4 regions of the Pseudomonas sp. MF09150 genome follow, and region 2 is predicted to be linked to each of the others. Evidence: predicted binding sites of a transcription regulator. Region 2 holds the regulator's gene; each other region holds the start of a gene.
The links. The regulator sigma-54, encoded in region 2, starts transcription at its own class of promoters, with help from an activator protein. The targets are predictions, from matches to a motif close to ANTGGCATNNANNTTGCTNT.
Positions count from the first base shown of each region.

Region 1: the regulator sigma-54 is predicted to act here: its motif matches at 2,715-2,734, upstream of AC19YX_RS07395 (CmpA/NrtA family ABC transporter substrate-binding protein).
Region 3: the regulator sigma-54 is predicted to act here: its motif matches at 3,945-3,964, upstream of AC19YX_RS28950 (pilin).
Region 4: the regulator sigma-54 is predicted to act here: its motif matches at 2,793-2,812, upstream of AC19YX_RS07645 (circularly permuted type 2 ATP-grasp protein).

Region 1 covers NZ_JCBCUS010000001.1:1,653,136-1,658,626, forward strand. Annotated here, with positions in the region: gene rlmKL (bifunctional 23S rRNA (guanine(2069)-N(7))-methyltransferase RlmK/23S rRNA (guanine(2445)-N(2))-methyltransferase RlmL) at 1-641, opposite strand, end outside; gene rmf (ribosome modulation factor) at 1,187-1,402, shown strand; gene AC19YX_RS07390 (quinone-dependent dihydroorotate dehydrogenase) at 1,593-2,624, opposite strand; gene AC19YX_RS07395 (CmpA/NrtA family ABC transporter substrate-binding protein) at 2,866-4,077, shown strand; gene AC19YX_RS07400 (ANTAR domain-containing response regulator) at 4,092-4,667, shown strand; gene AC19YX_RS07405 (nitrate/nitrite transporter) at 4,905-5,491, shown strand, end outside.
Region 2 covers NZ_JCBCUS010000005.1:467,812-473,302, reverse strand. Annotated here, with positions in the region: gene ptsN (PTS IIA-like nitrogen regulatory protein PtsN) at 1-443, opposite strand, end outside; gene hpf (ribosome hibernation-promoting factor, HPF/YfiA family) at 456-761, opposite strand; gene AC19YX_RS21130 (RNA polymerase factor sigma-54) at 841-2,334, opposite strand; gene lptB (LPS export ABC transporter ATP-binding protein) at 2,517-3,242, opposite strand; gene lptA (lipopolysaccharide transport periplasmic protein LptA) at 3,242-3,787, opposite strand; gene lptC (LPS export ABC transporter periplasmic protein LptC) at 3,774-4,346, opposite strand; gene AC19YX_RS21110 (KdsC family phosphatase) at 4,355-4,879, opposite strand; gene AC19YX_RS21105 (KpsF/GutQ family sugar-phosphate isomerase) at 4,879-5,491, opposite strand, start outside.
Region 3 covers NZ_JCBCUS010000010.1:40,142-45,632, reverse strand. Annotated here, with positions in the region: gene AC19YX_RS28980 (energy-coupling factor ABC transporter permease) at 1-455, shown strand, start outside; gene AC19YX_RS28975 (hypothetical protein) at 518-733, shown strand; gene yacG (DNA gyrase inhibitor YacG) at 751-954, opposite strand; gene coaE (dephospho-CoA kinase) at 951-1,574, opposite strand; gene AC19YX_RS28960 (prepilin peptidase) at 1,571-2,443, opposite strand; gene AC19YX_RS28955 (type II secretion system F family protein) at 2,446-3,663, opposite strand; gene AC19YX_RS28950 (pilin) at 4,011-4,427, shown strand; gene AC19YX_RS28945 (BON domain-containing protein) at 4,759-5,115, shown strand; gene AC19YX_RS28940 (DUF748 domain-containing protein) at 5,300-5,491, opposite strand, start outside.
Region 4 covers NZ_JCBCUS010000001.1:1,711,687-1,717,177, reverse strand. Annotated here, with positions in the region: gene AC19YX_RS07670 (translation initiation factor 2) at 1-408, shown strand, start outside; gene AC19YX_RS07665 (YkgJ family cysteine cluster protein) at 579-833, shown strand; gene AC19YX_RS07660 (START domain-containing protein) at 876-1,484, shown strand; gene AC19YX_RS07655 (hypothetical protein) at 1,593-1,850, shown strand; gene AC19YX_RS07650 (ribonuclease E inhibitor RraB) at 2,061-2,402, shown strand; gene AC19YX_RS07645 (circularly permuted type 2 ATP-grasp protein) at 2,844-4,253, shown strand; gene AC19YX_RS07640 (alpha-E domain-containing protein) at 4,265-5,215, shown strand; gene AC19YX_RS07635 (transglutaminase family protein) at 5,212-5,491, shown strand, end outside.

The DNA.
Region 1 (5,491 bases), on a different contig from region 2:
GCTTCCACCAGGAAGGTACCCACGCCGCACATCGGGTCAGCCAGCGCCCCGCCATCGGCGGCAATGCGTGGCCAGCCGGCACGGATCAGGATCGCGGCGGCCAGGTTTTCCTTCAGCGGCGCAGCGCCTTGCTGCAGACGATAACCGCGCTGGTGCAGGCTGTGGCCGGAGAGGTCGAGGGAAAGGATCGCTTCGCCACGGTCCAGGCGCAGGTGAATGCGCAGGTCCGGGTTCAGCTTGTCGATCGAAGGACGCTCGCCGGTCGGGGTGCGCAGCTTGTCGACGATGGCGTCCTTGACCTTCAGGGCGCCGAAGTGGGTGTTGTCGATGCCCGAACCGTGGCCACTGAACTCCACCGCCAGGGTGCCGTCAGCGAGCATGTGGTCTTGCCAGTCGATATCCAGCACACCGTGGTAGAGGTCTTCGGCGTCCTTCATCGGGAAGCGCTTGAGCACCAGCAACACCCGGTTGGCCAGGCGCGACCATAGACACAGCCGATAAGCGGTCTCCATGTCGGCCATGCCGCGCACGGCAGAGGTGTGCTCGCGCGCTTCCTCAAGGCCAAGCCCGACGGCTTCCTCGATCAGCAGGCCTTCGAGGCCTTTAGGGCAAGTGAGGAAGAGTTCGTAACGATCCGACATGGGAGTTCCAGGGCCTTTGGCATAAGTGAACGGACAACGCATTGTCCGCCCGGTTTTCAATCAAGCGCTTTTCTTGAAGAGCGCTCGCGTGGCACGAAAGTGTGCCGTCCCACCCCTGCCGACCAGCTCACCACAAGGGTAGAAAAAGCTTAGATGGCAGAGGCAGATAAAAAGTCGAGCAACAAAATGTCATAAGTCGACCCTTCGTCGAATAATACCCGACTGCAACAGGTCGACATTCTTACTAAAGCATTAACACCGTCATCTAACCAAAGGCTCATCACAGCAGGCTTTGCCCAATAAAAACGGTTCGCATCCAGCCGTTCTTATGGCCTTACCCGCATTATCGTTACGTCCTTATGACAAAACGATCATTCCCACCGTGTGACCTATTGGTTAGAACTCAACACAGGTTGACGCCGCAATGACGTCAACAATCAAGCTCGCCACGCCGGCAGCGAGCACCAACGGCAGAAGCATTCTGCCCGACCTCAGGTAGAGGTCGATAGGACATAAGTACAGTCAACAAGTGAGGGAAACACCCTATGAGAAGACTTAAGCGTGATCCGTTGGAAAAAGCATTTGTACGCGGATATCACTATGGCGTTAACGGCAAATCCCGTGAGCTTTGCCCATTTACTCTACCGTCGGTACGTCAAGCCTGGATTAACGGCTGGCGCGAAGGACGCGGCGACAATTGGGACGGTATGACAGGCACTGCGGGCATCCACAGACTCAACGAACTTCACGCTGTCGGCTAAATAAGGGCACCATTCCGACACTAAAACTTGAATAGCTTGTGACTTAACCACGCACGTCCCATCCGGACGGCGGGCTTCGGCCCAGGGGCTCCTTGAAGGAGCCCTTTTTATTGGCCGCGATTCATGACGAAAGACTGCTCCCCGCCACCAGGCCAAACAGGCCTGGGCGCGCCGCTCTTAAGCCTGAGGGTTACGACTGCCGCGCAGCCAATGCCGCAATGGCATCCACCGACTGGCGAATCAACGCCGGTCCTTTGTAGATGAACCCCGAATACAACTGCACCAGACTGGCACCGGCAGCGATTTTTTCAGCCGCGTGCTGGCCTTCGGTAATACCACCAACCGCAATGATCGGCAGGCGCCCGGCCAATTCGGCCGCCAGCACCTTGACCGTGTGCGTGCTCTTGTCGCGCACCGGGGCACCGGACAGGCCGCCCGCCTCTTCACCGTGCTCCAGCCCTTCGACGCCTGCGCGGCTCAGGGTGGTGTTGGTGGCAATCACCGCGTCCATGCCGGTTTCGATCAAGGCCTGGGCCACGTCCACGGTTTCTTCATCGGTCATGTCCGGAGCGATCTTGATCGCCAATGGCACATGCTTGCCGTGACGCAGCGCCAACTCCTTCTGCCGCTCGCTCAAGGCGCCGAGCAATTGCTTGAGCGACTCGCCGAACTGCAGGCTGCGCAGGCCCGGGGTGTTGGGCGAACTGACGTTGACCGTGACGTAACTGGCGTGGGCATACACCTTGTCCAGGCAGATCAGGTAGTCATCCACCGCGCGCTCGACCGGGGTGTCGAAGTTCTTGCCGATGTTGATCCCCAACACACCCTGATACTTGGCTGCAGCCACCCGCGCCAACAAGTGATCGACGCCCAGGTTGTTGAAGCCCATGCGGTTGATGATCGCTTCAGCTTGGGGCAGACGGAAGATCCGTGGCTTGGGGTTGCCGGGCTGTGCACGCGGGGTGATGGTGCCGATCTCGACAAAACCAAACCCCAGCTGGGCAAAACCATCGATGGCCGCACCGTTCTTGTCCAGACCGGCAGCCAGGCCAACCGGGTTCGGAAAGTCCAACCCCATGACCCGCACCGGCATCTGCGCCGGCGCCTTGCACAACAGCCCATTGAGGCCCAAACGCCCACCCGCGCCGATCAGGTCCAGGGACAGATCATGGGAGGTTTCCGGGGAGAGTTTGAACAACAGCTGGCGGGCCAGGGTATACATGGGCGGGCTTGACTCGGTGGCGGCGAATAAGGCGGCGATTATAGCCGGGCCCGGGGCCTGCACGCGAGGCGCACAGTGAAATCAGCGGTGAATGGCATATGCCTTGCACCAAGGTGTACATCAGTACTTCTGCCAACGGCGGCAGGGTGCCCCTATCGATACGGACAAAGGCGTCGTCACCCGCCCTGGCTCTGCCAGGCGCTCGGGTACGGCGCTTTTTCATTGCAAGGTGGTCAGGCTCATGAATGAACTCGCAATCGGCCCGCTGGCCTGGGTCAACGGCAGCGACGCCCCGGAGAAGAGCGCCATCGACCTGGGGTTCATGGCACTGACCGACTGCGCCTCGGTGGTGGTTGCTGCAACCCAGGGCTTCGCCCAGCCCTATGGCTTGACCCTGAACCTCAAGCGCCAGGCATCGTGGGCCAGCCTGCGGGACAAACTGGTCAGCGGCGAACTGGATGCCGCCCACAGCCTGTACGGCCTGATTTATGCCGTGCACCTGGGCATCGGCGGCGTTAATGCCAGCGACATGGCGGTGTTGATGGGGCTGAACCAGAACGGCCAGAGCATCAACCTGTCGCGAGAGCTGCAAGGGCTGCAGGTGACCAGTCCTGAAGCGCTTTACCAGCACGTGCACCAACGTCGTGCAAAGCTGACCTTTGCCCAGACCTTTCCCACCGGCACCCACGCCATGTGGCTGTACTACTGGCTCGCCAGCCAGGGCATCCACCCGTTGCAGGATGTCGACAGCGTGGTGGTGCCGCCGCCGCAAATGGTGGCGCACCTGCAAGCCGGGCGCATCGACGGCTTTTGCGTCGGCGAGCCCTGGAGCGCCAGCGCGGTGCGCCAGGACCAAGGCTTTACCCTGGCCACCACCCAGGCCATCTGGCCCGACCACCCGGAAAAAGTCCTGGGCTGCACCCGCGCCTTTGTCGAGCAGTACCCCAACACCGCCCGTGCGCTTGTGATGGCGGTCCTCGAGGCCAGCCGCTTTATCGAACAAAGCCGTGAAAACCGTGAAAGTACCGCGCAGTTGCTCAGCGCCGGCGCCTACCTCGACGCCCCGCTCGACTGTATCCAGCCGCGGCTGCTGGGGGACTATGCCGACGGCCTCGGCAACCAGTGGCAAGACCCCCATGCCCTGCGCTTTCACAATGCCGGCGCGGTCAACCTGCCGTACCTGTCCGATGGCATGTGGTTCATGACCCAGTTCCGCCGCTGGGGCCTGCTGCGCGAAGACCCGGACTACCTCGACGTCGCCCGCCAGGTGCAACAGCTTGGGTTGTACCGCGAGGCGGCCACGGCGGTGGGTGTTGCGTCCTGGGGCCAGGACATGCGCAGCAGCCAACTGATCGACGGCAAAATCTGGGATGGCACAGACCCGGGCGGCTATGCACGCAGCTTCAAATTGCACGCCATGAGCGACAGCTCACCCCTTCTCGCCAGCCGCTGACAGGAGCCTTGAGCATGTTGCGAATCCTGTTGATCAATGACACCGCAAAAAAAGTCGGCCGGCTCAAGGCGGCACTGATCGAGGCCGGCTTCGAAGTGATCGACGAGTCCGGCTTGACCATCGACCTGCCGGCCAGGGTCGAAACGGTGCGTCCGGACGTGATCCTGATCGATACCGAGTCACCCAGCCGCGATGTACTGGAGCAAGTGGTGCTGGTCAGCCGCGATCAGCCGCGGCCGATCGTGATGTTCACCGACGAGCACGACCCGGGAGTGATGCGCCAGGCGATCAAGTCCGGTGTCAGCGCCTACATAGTCGAGGGCATCCAGACCCAACGCCTGCAACCGATCCTCGATGTGGCCATGGCTCGCTTTGAAAGTGACCAGGCGCTGCGTGCCCAGCTGCATGCGCGGGACCAGCAGCTGGCCGAGCGCAAGCGCATCGAATTAGCCAAGGGCTTGCTGATGAAAATGAAGCACTGCCAGGAGGAAGAGGCCTACACCCTGATGCGCCGCCAAGCCATGAGCCGTCAGCAGAAACTGATCCAGGTAGCCGAGCAGATTATCGCCATGAGTGAACTGCTTGGCTGAGCCCCCGCCCCACGCCTCAGCCGGATTGGCTCAGCTCTTGCTTTGGAAACTCCGCAGGTAACCAACGGCGGTTGCCCCACCTACGACAAAGACGTCGCACACCCTTCGCTCAGGCAGACAGGGTTGCGGCGTTTTTTCGTTTTGGCCCCACAGCCCGGGGCCGGTGGTGCGGCCGTGACGGTGCACCACCTGAAGGCTCATGACTCCTTTCGAGACTCTTTTCAGCTGAGGTGCGCGATGAATTCAAGCTTCTGGAAATCCGGCCACGCCCCGACCCTGTTCGCGGCCTTTCTCTATTTCGACCTGAGCTTCATGGTCTGGTACCTGCTCGGCCCCCTGGCAGTGCAGATAGCCGCCGACCTGCACTTGACCACCCAGCAGCGCGGCCTGATGGTCGCGACACCGATCCTGGCCGGAGCCCTGCTGCGCTTTGCCATGGGCCTGCTGGCTGATCGCCTGTCGCCAAAAACCGCCGGGCTGATCGGCCAGGTGATCGTGATCTGTGCCCTGTTCGGCGCCTGGAAACTGGGTATCCACAGTTATGAACAGGCCCTGCTGCTGGGGGTGTTTCTGGGCATGGCCGGGGCTTCATTCGCCGTGGCGTTGCCCCTGGCTTCGCAGTGGTACCCGCCGCAGCATCAGGGCAAGGCCATGGGGATTGCCGGTGCCGGCAACTCGGGGACGGTATTTGCGGCCCTGCTCGCGCCAGTGCTGGCGGCGGCTTTTGGCTGGAGCAATGTGTTCGGCTTCGCCTTGATCCCGCTGATTCTGACCCTGGTGATTTTCGCCTGGCTGGCCAAGAACGCGCCGGAACGGCCCAAGGC
Region 2 (5,491 bases):
AGGACTACCTGATACAGGGCTTGGTTGCTGTCGGCGCTGCGCAGCCTGTCACGCACTTCCTTGCGATCAAGCATGCTGGCGATCTGCCGCAGCAGTTCCAGGTGCGCATCGGTGGCAGCTTCGGGGACCAGCAGTACGAACAGCAGGTCGACCGGAGCGCCGTCGATGGCGTCGAAATCGATGGGAGCGTCCAGGTGCATCAACGCACTGATGGGCGACTCGCAGCCTTTGAGGCGGCAATGGGGAATGGCGATGCCGTTGCCAAAACCGGTGGAACCGAGTTTTTCACGGGCAATCAGGCTCTCGAAGACATCCTGCATCTCCAGATCCGGCACTTCACGGCTGATCAGGTTGGCAATTTGTTCGAGGGCGCGTTTTTTACTGCCGCCCGGCACGTTCACGAGGGAACGGCCGGGGGTCAGGATACTTTCAAGTCGGATCATGGGAGGGGAGTGTTAGCGACCCGTGCCTTGGAGAAGGTGGAGTTGCTTTTCCTTATGCTTTTTCAGTTGGCGGTCCAGCTTATCCGTGAGCAGGTCGATCGCGGCATACATATCGTCATGTTCTGCATTGGCGACAACCTCCCCACCGTGGATGTGCAGGGTGGCTTCGATTTTCTGCTTCAGTTTCTCGACAGCCATCGTTACCTGCACATTGGTAATCTTGTCAAAGTGCCGCTCCAGTCGGTCGAGTTTTTCGCCGATGTAGGCGCGCAGGGGCTCGGTCACTTCCAGTTGGTGTCCACTGATGTTGACTTGCATACAGCTTCTCCTTCGTTGCCAGTGCATAAAGCGGCAGGCTGGGTTGCCTGCCACTGGAACGCTGTGGCGAGCCCGGCGGTTACATCAACCGCTTCCGTTCGCTGGAAGGCGCGATCCCAAGGGATTCGCGGTACTTGGCGACGGTACGACGGGCTACCTGAATGCCTTGTGCCTCCAGTAAACCAGCGATCTTGCTGTCACTCAACGGCTTTTTCTGATTTTCCGCGGCCACCAGTTTTTTGATGATCGCGCGAATCGCCGTGGACGAGCATTCACCGCCTTCGGAGGTACTTACGTGGCTGGAGAAAAAGTATTTCAGTTCATAAATACCCCGTGGGGTATGCATGAATTTTTGCGTGGTCACCCGGGAAATCGTCGATTCGTGCATGCCCACCGCTTCGGCGATGTCGTGCAGGACCAAAGGCTTCATCGCTTCGTCGCCGTACTCGAGGAAGCCGCGCTGATGCTCGACGATCTGGGTCGCGACTTTCATCAGGGTTTCGTTGCGGCTTTGCAGGCTCTTGATGAACCAGCGGGCCTCTTGCAGCTGATTGCGCATGAAAGTGTTGTCGGCGCTGCTGTCGGCACGGCGCACGAAGCCTGCGTACTGCGGGTTGACCCGCAGGCGCGGTACTGATTCCTGGTTCAGCTCGACCAGCCAGCGCTCGTTGTCCTTGCGTACGATCACGTCAGGGACCACGTACTCGGCCTCGGCAGACTCGATCTGCGAGCCGGGACGCGGGTTCAGACTCTGTACCAGTTCGATGACCTGGCGCAGCTCGTCTTCCTTGAGCTTCATGCGGCGCATCAGTTGGCTGTAGTCGCGGCTGCCCAGCAGGTCGATGTAGTCGCTGACCAGGCGTTGTGCCTCGCTCAGCCAAGGCGTCTTGGCTGGCAGCTGGCGCAGTTGCAGCAACAGGCACTCACCCAGGGTGCGTGCGCCGATGCCGGCCGGCTCGAATTGCTGGATGCGGTGCAGGACGGCTTCGATCTCGTCCAGCTCGATGTCCAGCTCCGGATCGAAGGCTTCGAGGATTTCCTCGAGGGTTTCGTCCAGGTAGCCCTGGTTATTGATGCAGTCGATCAGGGTTACGGCAATCAGGCGGTCGGTGTCGGACATCGGCGCCAGGTTCAGTTGCCACAGCAGGTGGCTCTGCAGGCTTTCGCCGGCCGAGGTGCGGGTGGTGAAGTCCCACTCGTCGTCATCGTTGCTGGGCAGGCTGCTGGCGCTGGTCTGGTAAACGTCTTCCCAGGCGGTATCCACCGGCAATTCGTTGGGAATGCGCTCGTTCCACTCGCCGTCCTCGAGGTTGTCCACCGTGGGGGCGGTTTCCTGGTAGGAGGGTTCCTGGATGTCGGTGTTGGGTTTTTGCTCGGCGTTGTCGGCCAGAGGGTCGGTGTTGTCGAAGTCGTCGCCTTCTTCCTGGCGTTCGAGCATCGGATTGGACTCCAAGGCCTCCTGGATTTCCTGTTGCAGGTCCAGGGTCGACAATTGGAGCAGGCGGATGGCCTGTTGCAGCTGCGGTGTCATCGTCAGCTGCTGGCCCATTCTCAGGACTAGCGATGGTTTCATGGCAGGGGCTTAACACCTTATTCGCCGGCGCACATGCGCCATCCACTACAGGGCGCGTGAGCGCCAAACATAAGCAAATTATATGCCTGAAACTGAAGTGTTTGCCTAGAGCGCGGTAACAATAAAATTTGTAGGGATTTATTGAAGGTGGCGCTCTGGCGACTAGCCAAACACCTCAGTGCTTACAGGCGGAACTCATGGCCCAGATACACTTCCTTGACCAATTCGTTGGCCAGGATGGTTTCGGGCGTGCCCTCGGCGATCAGCTGACCGTCGCTGACGATGTAGGCGGTTTCGCAGATATCGAGGGTTTCCCGGACATTGTGGTCGGTGATCAGTACACCAATGCCCTTGGCCTTGAGGTGATGGATGATCTGCTTGATGTCGCCGACCGAGATCGGGTCCACGCCGGCGAAAGGTTCGTCGAGCAGGATGAATTTCGGCGATGTGGCCAGGGCGCGGGCGATTTCCACCCGGCGGCGTTCACCACCGGACAGGCTCATGCCGAGGTTGTCGCGAATGTGGTGGATGTGGAACTCCTGGAGCAGGCTTTCCAGTTCCTTGCGGCGGCCGGCCTTGTCGAGCTCCTTGCGGGTCTCGAGGATGGCCATGATGTTGTCGGCGACCGACAGCTTGCGAAAGATCGACGCTTCCTGGGGCAGGTAGCCGATGCCGGCACGGGCGCGGCCGTGCATGGGCTGGTGGCTGACGTCGAGGTCGTCGATCAGCACACGGCCCTGATCGGCCTGGACCAGGCCGACGATCATGTAGAAGCAGGTGGTCTTGCCGGCGCCGTTGGGGCCGAGCAGGCCGACGATCTGACCGCTGTCGATGGACAGGCTGACGTCACGCACGACCTGACGGCTCTTGTAGCTCTTGGCCAGATGCTGAGCTTTCAGAGTTGCCATTACTGGGCCTTTTGCTCGTCAGTTTTCTTTTTCGGCTGGATGACCATATCGATCCGCGGACGTGGCGCGGTGACCGAGCTGCCATTGGCGCGACCGGCGTTGGCGACCTGCTTGACGGTGTCGTAGACGATTTTCTCGCCTTCGGTGGTGTTGCCGTCGTTGATCACCTTGGCCTTGTCGATCAGTACGATGCGGTTTTGCGCAGCGTGGTACTGAATGGTCACGGCGTAGGCCTGTACCGGTTTGGGGTCGGTGGCTTTCTGCAACTGCTCGAAATACGCCAGGTTGCCCACCGAGGTCACCACGTCGATTTCACCGGACGCGGTGCGGGTGATGGTCACGGTATTGCCGGTGATCTTCATCGAGCCCTGGGTGATGATCACATCGCCCTTGTAGGTGGCGATGCCCTGGCGGTCATCGAGTTGCGCGTCATCGGCCTGAATACGGATAGGTTGTTGGCTATCGTTCGGCAGAGCCCAGGCGCTCACGCTTCCCAGTGCTGCGCCCAGACTGAGCAAAATAGGGAGGGTTTTAACGAGCCTCATACTGTCCTCTTACGTTCGATAGCAGGTTCATCCTGCCGTCTTTCAAATACGCTTTCATTCCCTTGGCCGTAGTCACGCCCCCGGCGCCGTCGATTCTAACGGCTTGCTCGGTCTGCGCATATTGCTTCTGCGGGAATACTGTCATGCGGGTAGTGGTAATCAGTACCGTGCGATTTTTCTCATCGGTGCGTGCGACCCGTACCGAATCGATCAGCTCGACTTCAGTGCCGTCCGGATTGACCTCGCCGCGTTCGCTCTGGACATGCCAGGGGAAGGTGGTGCCGCGGTACATCTGCAGGTCCGGCTTGGTCAGCAGGGTGACTTCGGTGGCCTTCAGGTGCTCGACCTTGTCGGACGTCATCTCGTACTGCATTTTGCCGTCCGGCAGGTACTGCACGCTGCGGGCGTTGACCGCGTAATAGTCGATGGCGCTCTCGTCGACCTGTGCCACTGGCTTGTCGAGGAAGCGTTCCGGACTGATATTCCAATAGCCGACTGCCGCGAACAACGCGGCAAGGACCCCGAACAGCAGAATGTTGCGAATCTTTTTGCTCAGCATAAAAGGCTCTATAAGTAGGCGGCGTTGGCCGCTTCAAGGCTGCCTTGGGCGCGCAGGATCAGCTCGCAAAATTCGCGCGCGGCACCTTCGCCGCCACGGGCCTGGGTGATGCCGTGGGCGTGTTCGCGGACGAAACTTGCAGCATTGGCCACGGCCATGCCCAGGCCGACGCGGCGGATTACCGGCAAGTCCGGCAGATCGTCACCGAGGTAGGCGACCTGGTCATAGCTTAGGCCGAGTTGGCCAAGTAGCTCGTCGAGTACCACCAGCTTGTCTTCGCGGCCTTGGTACAGATGGGGAATTCCCAGGTTCTTGGCCCGGCGCTCGACCACCGGGGTCTTGCGTCCGCTGATGATTGCGGTCTGCACGCCAGCGGCCATCAGCATCTTGATGCCCTGGCCGTCGAGGGTGTTGAAGGTCTTGAACTCGCTGCCGTCTTCGAGGAAGTACAGGCGACCGTCGGTCAGTACGCCGTCGACGTCAAAAATCGCCAGCTTGATGTTTTTGCCACGTTGCAGCAGGTCGGCACTCATCACATTACTCCGGCACGCAGCAGGTCGGACAGGTTGAAGGCGCCGATAGGTCGGTCCTCCTTGTCCACCACTACCAGTGCGTTGATTCGATGGTCTTCCATGATTTTCAGCGCTTCGGCTGCCAGCATATCGGCACGAGCGGTCTTGCCATGAAGGGTCATGACTTCATCGATGGTCGCATGATGGATATCGATGGTGCGATCCAGGGTGCGGCGCAGGTCACCGTCCGTGAAGATCCCGGCCAGGCGCCCATCGGTCTCGATGATCGCGGTCATGCCTAGGCCCTTGCGGGTCATTTCCATGAGCGCGTCCTTGAGCAGGGTGCCGCGTTGCACCAGGGGCAGTTCGCTGCCGGCATGCATCACGTTCTCGACTTTTAGCAGCAGGCGACGACCCAGGGCACCGCCCGGATGGGAAAACGCGAAGTCTTCGGCGGTAAAGCCGCGGGCTTCCAGCAGTGCCACGGCCAGGGCGTCGCCCATGACCAGGGCGGCAGTGGTGGACGAGGTCGGCGCCAGGTTCAGCGGGCAGGCTTCGTGTTCAACGTGGACGTTGAGATTGACCTCGGCGGCCTTGGCCAGCGGTGAGTCCGGGTTGCCGGTGAGGCTGATG
Region 3 (5,491 bases), on a different contig from region 2:
TCCTGGACTGGCCGCTGGCAGTGGTCGGCGGGTTGGTGGCCCAGTTGGGGCTGGTGCTGCTCGGGCGTCAGGACCTGGCCGCCATGGGGGTCAACGGGGCGTTGCTGATTCTGTTGCCGGTGCTGGTCACCGAATGCTGCGCGATCCTCGTGGAGCGGGCGCAACCGCGTAACCCCTTTGTGTACATCTTTTGCTCCGGCTTTTTTGCTGCGGCACTCTCGGCCTTGCTGTGCCTGTTGGTCGGGCTGGGCCTGCTGTGGTTCGACGAGCGTTTTGCCATGCCTGAGTGGCTGGAGGATTTCGTCGGCTACCTTTGGCTGATCATTTTCCCCGAGGCCTTTATCAACGGCATGGTGATCAGCGCGCTGGTGGTGTTCTGCCCCGAGTGGCTGGAAACCTTCAACCGTACCCGCTACCTCTCGGCACCGTGGAAGGACGACGATCCACGTTCTTGATCCATATCAATTACGTCGGCCAGGCGCCGTCTCATGCTCTGGAAAATTTCTGGAGTACGGTCATGAGTGTCTACGAATGGGCAAGGCAGGAAATGCGCAAGAATCTGGAGCAGGCCCAGGAGCAGGGCTTTGAGCCGGGCCTGAGCCTGCGCGCCCTGCTCAGCGCGGTGGTGCAGCAGAGCAAGAGCGTACGCAGTATTGAGGACCTGGCCGACGAATTGCAGTTTCTCGCGGAGAACCTCGACGACCAGCAGGATTACGGGTTTATGCGTCCTTAGAACGATGCAGCCGGGGTTCAGTGGGCGCGGGGCGGCAGGTCTTCGGAGAACAATTCGTCTTCGGCGTCCGGGCTGACCGGAATCTTGTGTTCTTCGGACGCCCAGGCACCCAGGTCGATCAGTTTGCAACGGTCCGAGCAGAACGGCCGGTTGCTGTTCTCGGCGGTCCATTCAACGGGGGCGCCACAGGTTGGGCATTCTACGGTCAGGGGTTGGCTCATGACTGGCCTCCACGCAAAGTTAGATAAAAGTGGTGCAGGCGCTCGACCTCACTGTGCAACCAGGCAAGGTCGCGGTCGTTGGCCAGCACATCGTCGGCATGGCGCAGACGCTCTTCGCGGCTGGCCTGGGCCTTGAGAATCGCCTGGATCTGCTGTTCGCTGATCTGGTCGCGCTGCAGGGTGCGCTCGATTTGCAGCTGTTGCGGGACATCGATCACCAGCACCCGCTGAGTCATTGCCGCCTGGCCGGACTCGATCAGCAGCGGCGACACCAGGATTGCATAGGGCGATTGTGCACGCGCCAAGTGGACGACGATTTCCTCGGCGATCAACGGGTGCAGCAGGGCTTCGAGCCAGCGTCGCTGCTCCGGGACTTCAAAAATCAGCTTGCGCAGGGCGGCTCGGTCCAACTGGCCGTCAGCCTGCAGCACGCCTGCGCCGAAATGTTCAGCGATGCGCGCCAGGGCCGGACGTCCGGGCTCCACCACCCAACGAGCGGCGTGATCGGCGTCCACGACATGGATGCCCAGGTCGATAAAATGTTGCGCCGCAGCGCTTTTGCCACTGCCGATGCCGCCGGTGAGGCCAAGAATCCAGGGTTTGGTTACAGGGTTAGTCATTGGAGCCCGACAAACTGCAAATAGAGGTCGGTTATTTGACCACCCCAGAGCAAGGCAATCCAGCCGGCAATTGCCAGAAAAGGCCCGAAGGGGATCGGGGTCGAGGTTTGCGCATTGCGCCAGCGCAGCATCAGCGCCCCCACCAAGGCTCCCACCAGCGACGCCAGCATGATGGTCAGTGGCAGGCTCTGCCAGCCGCCCCATGCACCAATCATGGCCAGCAGCTTGAAGTCGCCATGGCCGATGCCGTCCTTGCCGGTCAGCAGTTTGAACAGCCAGTACACCGACCACAGGCACATATAACCAAGCACGGCGCCCCACAGCGCATCGTCCAGGCTGACGAACAGCCCGAAACTGTTGACGATCAGCCCCAGCCACAACAGGGGCAATACCAGCACGTCAGGCAGCAGTTGATGCTCGGCGTCGATCAGGCTCAGCGTCAGCAGCCCCCACGTGAGCAGCAGCACCACACCGGCCTGCCAGCCAAACCCGAAATGCCAGGCAATAAAGGCCGACAGCAGGCCGCAAGCCAGCTCGGTAAGCGGATAGCGTGGGCTGATCCTGGCTGCGCACTGTGAGCAACGCCCGCGCAGCAGCAGGTAGCTGAGCAGCGGGATGTTCTCCCAGGCGCGGATCTGGTGGGCGCAGTGCGGGCAGTGGGAGTGCGGCAACAGCAGGTTATAGGTCGGCGCTGGCGACTGCTCGGGCAGACCCAGCACTTCATGGGCCTGGGCCTGCCAGTCGCGCTGGAGCATTTTGGGCAGGCGCCAGACCAGCACATTGAGGAAGCTGCCGATCAGCAGCCCGAGAATCAGCGCGGATAACACGAAGGCCAATGGGTAGATGGCCAGAACTTCAGTCAAAGACATGCTCAGATCGCTGTGCCGAGTTGAAAGATGGGCAGGTACATGGCCACCACCAGGCCGCCGACGATGCTGCCCAAGATCACCATGATAAAGGGCTCCATGAGGCTGGTGAGGGTGTCGACCAAGTTGTCGACCTCGGCTTCATAGTAGGTCGCCACTTTTTCCAGCATGGAGTCCAGGGCGCCGGATTCTTCGCCGATCGCCGTCATCTGGATCGCCATAGTAGGGAACATTCCACAGGTGCGCATGGCGAAGTTCAGTTGCATGCCGCTGGCCACATCCTCCTTGACCTGCTGCACCGCTTTTTTGAACTGGCTGTGGCCGGTGGCGCCGGCTACCGAATCCAGGGCCTGCACCAGGGGCACACCGGCAGCAAAGGTGGTGGCCAGGGTCCGGGCGTAACGCGCCACCGCCGACTTGTACAACAGCGGCCCGGCCAGTGGCAGCTTCAGCAGGCTGACATCCAGCCAGTCGCGCAGTCCCTGGAAACGCCGATAGCCGTAGCGCGCCGCGAGCAACGCAAGGGCACCAGCCAGCAGCATTTGCCACCAGCGCTCCTGCATAAACTGCGAGAGCCCGATGACGGCCTGGGTAAAAGCCGGCAGTTGGGTATTCAGCCCGGCGAACATCGACTGAAATTGCGGCACCACCTTGACCAGCAAAATGCCGCTGACGATCAAGGCGACGCAGATGACCGCCAAGGGATAGGTCATGGCCTTTTTGATCCTGGCCTTGAGGCTTTCGCTTTTTTCCTTGTAGGTGGCTACCCGTTCCAGCAGGGTGTCCAGGGCGCCGGCTTGCTCGCCGGCATCCACCAGGTTGCAATACAGATCGTCGAACTGCCGGGGATGTTTGCGCAGGGCCCCGGCAAAGCTGTTGCCGGCTTCGATTTCACGCTTGAGCGCGTGGATCAGATTGCGCATGCGCGGCTTGTCGAAGCCCTCGGCGATGATATCGAACGACTGTAGCAGCGGTACCCCGGCTTTCATCATGGTCGCCATCTGCCGGGTGAACAGTACGATATCCCGCGCAACGATGGCTTTGCCGCTGCTGAGCAGCGCCACTGGCTTTTTCCGCACCCGCCCCGGGTTGATTCCTTGCTGACGCAATTGCGCCTTGATCAGTGCCGGATTGTGTCCGGTCAACTCGCCGCTCAGCTTGCGTCCGTTTCGGTCGCGGCCTTCCCAGGCGTAGACACTGACTCTTGCTGCTTTTACCGCCATGGTTCGGTCCTTGCTGGCGCCTTTGGACTATTCCGGGCCGCAGGCAATGGGTGTGACGCCTTTAAGGTCGCGCCGACCGCCTGATAGATCGTGATTGCCCCGAGATGTTCCTGAGCGCTGGGGAACGGCGCCTCCCTGGGCCGTTTTCCTGTGCAAGCCTAGCCAGCAAATACCCTCGGCCCCAGGCTGGCGGCTGACGAAAATTGTCAGTTTGTGCGACTCCTTGTGATGAAAGCCATCGGCCATCCCCGCTGCACGCCTTGATCTACGGGCTTTCAGGTGCTGGCACAGGCCATGCTTCAAGCACTTCAGGTCATGACATTCCCGTTCATGCTTGGAGCTTGTCCATGAAGAGTCAGAAGGGCTTTACCCTGATTGAATTGCTGGTGGTGGTCGCCATCATCGGCATCCTGGCCACCTTTGCCCTGCCGCTGTATTCCAAATACCAGGCTCGGGCCAAGGTGGTGGCGGCATTGGCCGAAGCCTCGGCGCTGAAGGTCAATTTCGAAGATCAGCTCAACCAGGGCAGTGACCCGACCCTTGAACTGGTCGGCGGTACGGCCCTCACCACCAATTGCCGCATGACCGCCAGCGGCACGGCGGCCAGTGGCGAGGGCGTGATTGCCTGCACCATCCTCAACGCACCGGGCCCGGTGCTGAACCAGACCCTGACCCTGAGTCGTACCAACACGTCCGGGTGGCTGTGCAACACCACGGTAGGGGCGGACTACGCGCCCAAGGGCTGCACGGCCGGCGGCGCATGATGTAACGCCGGGAACGAACTGCGGATGTCGCGCCCGCTGGGGCATGGGGCGCGCCAAGCCGGTCTTCCGGTTCAGATACGGCCGGAATCCAGGGCGCAGGGAAAGTTTCGCGATTTCAGACGGTTAAGGTTGAGCAAGAAACCGCAACTTGCACGCAGATCTGCAGGGTGTCATGCAAATTGCATGATTCCGGATTTTTACTGTTTTTATAACTTGTTGTTTTATAAGGGGTTTATCTGTTGTCAGAAGTTGGCACAGCGCCTGCAATATCTCTGGTAACCCTGTTGCCAGGACACGGCGCAGGCTTTCCAGAAAAACAGGAGTTACTCGTATGAAGAAGTTCGCTATCGCTGCCGCAACTGCTACCGCTCTGACCCTGACCATGGCCAACGCAGCATTTGCGCAGACCACTCAAAACACCCAGGCACCGATGGTTGTGGCTGCCGGTGAAGTGACCAAGGCTAAAGAAGCTACCTCCGATACCTGGATCACCACCAAAGTTAAAAGCGACCTGGTTACCGAAAAAGGCATCCCAGGCACCGACATCAAAGTCGAAACCAACAAAGGTGTAGTGTCGCTGTCGTCCACCGTCGCGGTGACCGATGCGCAGAAAGCCACCGCTGTTGCCATCACCAAGAAAATCAAAGGCGTTAAAGCGGTTTCCGCTGACGGCCTGAAAGCCCAGTAAGAGTTCTTGCCTGGACTGGGAGATGAGGTGTAGGGCGAGCTGAGTAACACGCCTGGCGCTTCCTGAAGGTTCATGCGGAAGACCACAAGGATGTGGTCATTACAGGCCCCGGCACTTTGTGTCGGGGCCTGTTCTATTGCGGCGGGAAAAGACCGCGGCCTTCAGGCTGCGGCGCAGTCAGGGGTTATTCCGCATCCAGGTGCATCGGGGTGATGACTCGGCCATCGCTTTCGGCTTCACCGAGGTTGGCGTCGATGAAGTAGACGCGGTCATCGGCCAGTTGGCCCTTGTCCACCAGGAAGTCCTTGATGCTGCTGGCGCGCTCCTGGCCCAGTTGGCGCAACAGTACATCGCTGCCACTCCAGAACTTGATCAC
Region 4 (5,491 bases), on a different contig from region 2:
GCGGCTTCCGGGTCAAAAAAACCGGCTGCAAATACGCCTTCTGCGAGCAAAAAACCTGCGGCCGCCAAACCCGCAGCCAAGCCCAAAAAAGCGGCCAAGACCAAAAAACGTGCGCCTATTGCTTCCAAATCCAAGTCCGCGCGTGAGATTGCCAAGACCCTGTTGCCGCCCGCCAAGCTCGACCTGAGCCTGCCACCGGAAATGGTCAAGCACCTGCAGCCCATCGGCACGGTAGCCATGCCCAAGCGCGAACCCTTGCTGCCGCAAATGTTTGGTGAGAAGCCCAAGGAAAGCAGCCCGTTTCAGCTCAACGGCCGTTTGTTGAGCAACGAAATGCAGTTGCAGTTGCGCAATGAAGAGCGGCGTGACGTCGAGGGCGCGGCCCTGGATTTCGAGTTCAAGCAATAAATTCCTTCCCCGTGTGTGACCCCTGACAACGACACTTTGTCGGAGACTGGTCAGTCACACAGCTTTCAGTGCAAAAACCGTTCTTAGAGTAATTTTAAACGGCTGTTTTAGCAGTTACTCTTGCTGTGCGTCATTTTCAATACTTTGCTCGTCGCGAGGAGCGTTTCACCATGAACTGCCGTGAAGGTTGTGGCGCTTGCTGCATTGCCCCTTCCATCAGCACACCGATTCCGGGCATGCCCCAGGGCAAGCCTGCCGGAGAACGTTGCGTGCATCTGTCGGTCGAACATTTGTGTGCGTTGTTCGGCCTGCCCGAGCGTCCGGCCGTGTGTGGGGCGTTTCATGCGGATATCGAAGTCTGTGGCGACAGCCGTGAGCAAGCCATCAAGTTGATTGGCTGGTGGGAACAAATGACGGCGGCTTGAGTGTTTTCAATGAACGGAACTTCAACAATAAGGAATAAGACAATGGGTTCGCTGCAACGAATGGCTGCGCTCTGTGGTTTGACAGTGTTACTGGCAGCAACGGCTCAGGCCGAAGATTGGCAAACGGCCAAGGATCAGGACGGGATCAAGGTCTCCCTGAGCGAAGTGGCGGGTTCCAAATACAAGGCTTACCGCGGCGTTACCGTGATCAAAACCTCGATGGCCAAACTGCAAAGCCTGCAGGAAGACGTAGCGGGTGCCTGTAGCTGGATCCACGAGTGCAAATCGCAGAAGCTGCTCAAGCACGAAGGTAACCAGAGCTGGACCTACACCCAGTTCAACACGCCGTGGCCGGTCACGGCTCGTGATTCGGTGCTGCATATCACCACCACCGAAGGCGCTGACGGTAGCCTGACGCGCAAGCTTGAAGGCGTGCCGACCTACATTCCCGAAGAGAAGGGGTTTGTTCGTGTGGCCCAGGTCGAAGGCTTCTGGAAAATGGTGCCCAAAGGTGCCGACCAGATTGAGGTGACCTACCAGGTGCACACCGAGCCTGGCGGCAGCGTGCCGTCCTGGCTGGCCAACAAGTTCGTGGTCGATGCACCGTTCAATACCCTCAAGGCGCTGAAAGAGCGCGCTGAGAAGCCTTGATCATCACCAGGCCTCACGCCAAAGGCCGCCTTCGGGCGGTCTTTTTTATGCGCAACAGCGGTGGAACGATTTCCCGGGCCTCAGGGTCGAGATGTTGTAGGCCCACCCATGGGCTTTATCGAGGAGGCACTGATGCAAAAGTGGCAAATCACTTTCGTTGACGATCATGGTGTCCAGTCAGTGGAGCAATTCGACTGTGAACAGCAGCCCAGCATGGAGCAGGCGGCACGAATGATTCGCGCAAAGCTGTTGCCGGTTTCGGCCGAACTGGATCTCAATGACCTGGAGGGGCGTACCGACGACCCGACAGTCAAAAGTCTGAAAGAACAGAACAGCATTCAAATCCTCGGCATTACTGCAATTTAGTCACCCGCCCGCTTGATCCTCAACCAGACCTTGGCAGCGCCCGGTTCTTGGCGCTACTCTGCAAACGAGATCAGCGAATGAATCGCTAAGGTCTGGTCTTGTCAGCTACATGCTTGTGTCCTGGCGGTGCTGTTTGCCGCAACGTCTGCAGCCTCTAGGTGCGGACAGGGAGTACGGAAAGTCTATCCATTGGTTCCAGGAGGACGTTTCATGAGCACAGCCTATCAAGAAGACATCAGCACCAGCGTGTTGCGCCGCATGAAAGAGGGCGGCTTCGACTTTTCACGATTCCATCCCATCGAGTTCTACGCCATTTTCCCGGATGAGGAGCGGGCGCGCAGGGCGGCAGGACATTTCCGCGGTGAATCCTTGAATGCCCAGATCAGCGTGCGCGACGATGGCGCGTGGTACCTGGAGCTAAGCAAGGTGATGTACGCCACCTACGGCGGCATCGGCGACTTCGAGCAGGACTTTGAGGCGGTGGTCGAGCCTCTGGGCGGCATCATCGAAGGTTGGGGCGTGAAGCAGGAGGTTCGAGGGTTACTCGTATAGCGCATATGAATAGCGTCAAGACAGCATCGGCTGACCCTCGGGTTGGCCGATTTGGTTTCCGCAAGGCAAAAAAAGGCCACCTGCAAGGGGTGGCCAAAAGGGAAGAGCGGTATTAGGGAATGCCGTCGGGGTGGTGAGCACCCATCAGCGGCAACGCCCTGAAGCTTAAGGCATCGACTCCGTCACGCCGGGTTACGAAGTTTTGCGCGATGCACGGATTATCCAGCGCCTCGCCCGGGCAGTGAAATCAACTCTGACTATGCTGGTGATAGCCACGGCCATTGCCTCGCATTAGAGCGTGGGCGATCAAGTTGGGGCGTTTGCTGCACGGCAATGGTGCGGTGTGACCGAGAAGTTAATCCAACTAATTGAAATCAAAGCGTTTATGCCAGTGGCACGGGCCTTGCGATGCCTAGATGTCCGGGTGACAAGGAGTACGGCATGATCCGCACCTATTTTGATGAAATGTACGATGCTGGCGGCCAGGTTCGCCCGCATTACCGGGAGTTTGCCCGTTGGCTTGCCGAAACCCCTGACGAGCTTCTGGCACAGCGGCGACGCGAGGCCGACCTGCTGTTTCACCGCGCCGGCATCACCTTCACGCTCTATGGCGACGAGCAGGGCACCGAGCGCCTGATTCCGTTCGACACCATTCCCCGCAGCATTCCGGCCAGTGAGTGGCGGATCGTCGAGCGCGGCTGCATCCAGCGGGTCAAGGCACTGAACATGTTCCTGGCCGATCTTTACCACGACCAGCGGATCATCAAGGCCGGGATCATTCCTGCCGAACAGGTGTTGGCCAACGAGCAATACCAGTTGGCGATGCAGGGGTTGGATCTGCACCGCGATATCTACTCGCATATTTCCGGAGTCGATCTGGTGCGCGACGGCGACGGTACCTATTACGTACTCGAAGACAACCTGCGGACCCCCAGCGGCGTGAGCTACATGCTCGAAGACCGCAAGATGATGATGCGTCTGTTCCCCGAGCTGTTCGCCGCCCAGCGCATCGCGCCAATCGACCATTACCCGAACCTGTTGCTCGATACCCTGAAAAGCTCCAGCGCGCTGGATGACCCGAGTGTCGTGGTGTTGACACCGGGGCGTTTCAACAGCGCGTTCTTCGAACATGCGTTCCTGGCGCGGGAAATGGGCGTGGAACTGGTGGAAGGCGCAGACCTGTTCGTGCGTGACGATCGGGTCTTCATGCGCACCACCGACGGCCCCAAAGCGGTGGATGTGATCTATCGCCGCCTGGATGACGCCTTCCTCGACCCGCTGGCCTTCAACCCGGACTCCATGCTCGGCGTGCCGGGCCTGCTGTCTGCCTATCGTTCGGGCAATGTCGTGCTGGCCAACGCCATCGGCACCGGCGTGGCCGACGACAAGTCGGTTTATCCCTTTGTCACCGACATGATCCGGTTCTATCTGGATGAAGAGCCGATCCTGAAGAACGTGCCGACCTGGCAGTGCCGCAAGCCCGACGAATTGTCCCATGTGCTGGCTCATCTGCCGGAACTGGTGGTCAAGGAAACCCAGGGTTCCGGGGGCTACGGCATGCTGGTGGGACCGGCCGCTACCGCAGCGGAAATCGAGACCTTCCGCGCGCGGATCAAGGCCAAGCCTCACGCCTATATCGCGCAACCCACCTTGTCGCTGTCCACGTGCCCGACCTTTGTCGAAAACGGCATCGCTCCGCGGCACATCGACCTGCGTCCGTTTGTCCTGTCTGGCCGTGAAACCCGTGTCGTGCCCGGTGGTCTTACCCGTGTGGCGCTGCGTGAAGGCTCCCTGGTGGTGAACTCCTCCCAGGGTGGTGGAACCAAGGACACCTGGGTGGTCGAGGATTAAGGAAGCTTGCCATGTTGAGTAGAACCGCCTCGGACCTGTATTGGATGTCGCGTTATCTGGAGCGGGCGGAAAACCTCGCGCGGATGCTCGACGTCAGTTATTCACTGTCATTGATGCCCCAGGACGGTCGCGGCGATGGCTTGCACGAACTGGCCATGCCGCTGCTGATTACCGGCACCCTGGATGACTACCTGGAGCGCCACGGCGAACTGCACGCCGAGCGCCTGTTGCATTTCTTCGCCCTGGACGCCGCCAACCCGGCCAGTATCTACAGCTGCCTGGGCTCGGCACGTGCCAGTGCCCACGCGGTGCGTGGGCGGATCACCGCCGATATGTGGGAAAACATCAACGCCACCTGGCTGGAGATTCGCGGCATTGCCGAACAGGGCCTGAGCCGTTACGGCATGAGCCGGTTCTGCGAGTGGATCAAGGAGCGCTCACACCTGTTTCGAGGCGCTACCTACGGCACCATCATGCGCAACGACGCCTTTCGCTTCATTCGCCTGGGCACCTTTATCGAGCGCGCCGACAACACCTTGCGCCTGCTTGACGCGCGCTACGAGATGGCCGGCGATCAGGCCGACGCCGTCAGCGACGGCACGGCCCATGCCTATTACCAGTGGAGCGCCTTGCTGCGCGCCTTGTCGTCGTTCGAGGCCTACACCGAGATCTACCGCGACGCGCCGGGCGCCAGGCATGTGGCCGAGTTGCTGCTGTTGCGCGCCGACGTGCCGCGCTCCCTGCGCGCCTGCACCGAAGAGATCGACCAGATCCTCGCCAGCCTGCCGGGAACCAACGGCCGGCCGGCGCAGCGCCTGGCGGCCGAAATGGATGCGCGCCTGCGCTACACCGGCATCAACGAAATCCTCGAAGAAGGCCTGCACGCCTGGCTGACCGAGTTCATCCCGCTGGTGCGCCAGCTGGGCAACGCCATTCACAGTTCCTACCTGGAGGCTGTATGAGACTCTCCATCAGTCACGAAACCGCCTATCACTATGAAAACCAGGTGCGAGCCAGCATCCAGTACCTGCGCCTGACGCCCCACGACAGCGAGCGCCAGCACGTGCTCAGTTGGCAGCTTGATCTGCCGCGTCCGGTGCGCGCGCAGCTGGATCCCTTCGGCAACATTCTGCACGTGCTGACCTTGGACGAGCCTCACGAGGCGATCATCATCGGCGCGCGCGGGCAGGTGGATATCGACGAGTTGCGCGAGGCCGAGCATGAGAGCCAGTCGCCGC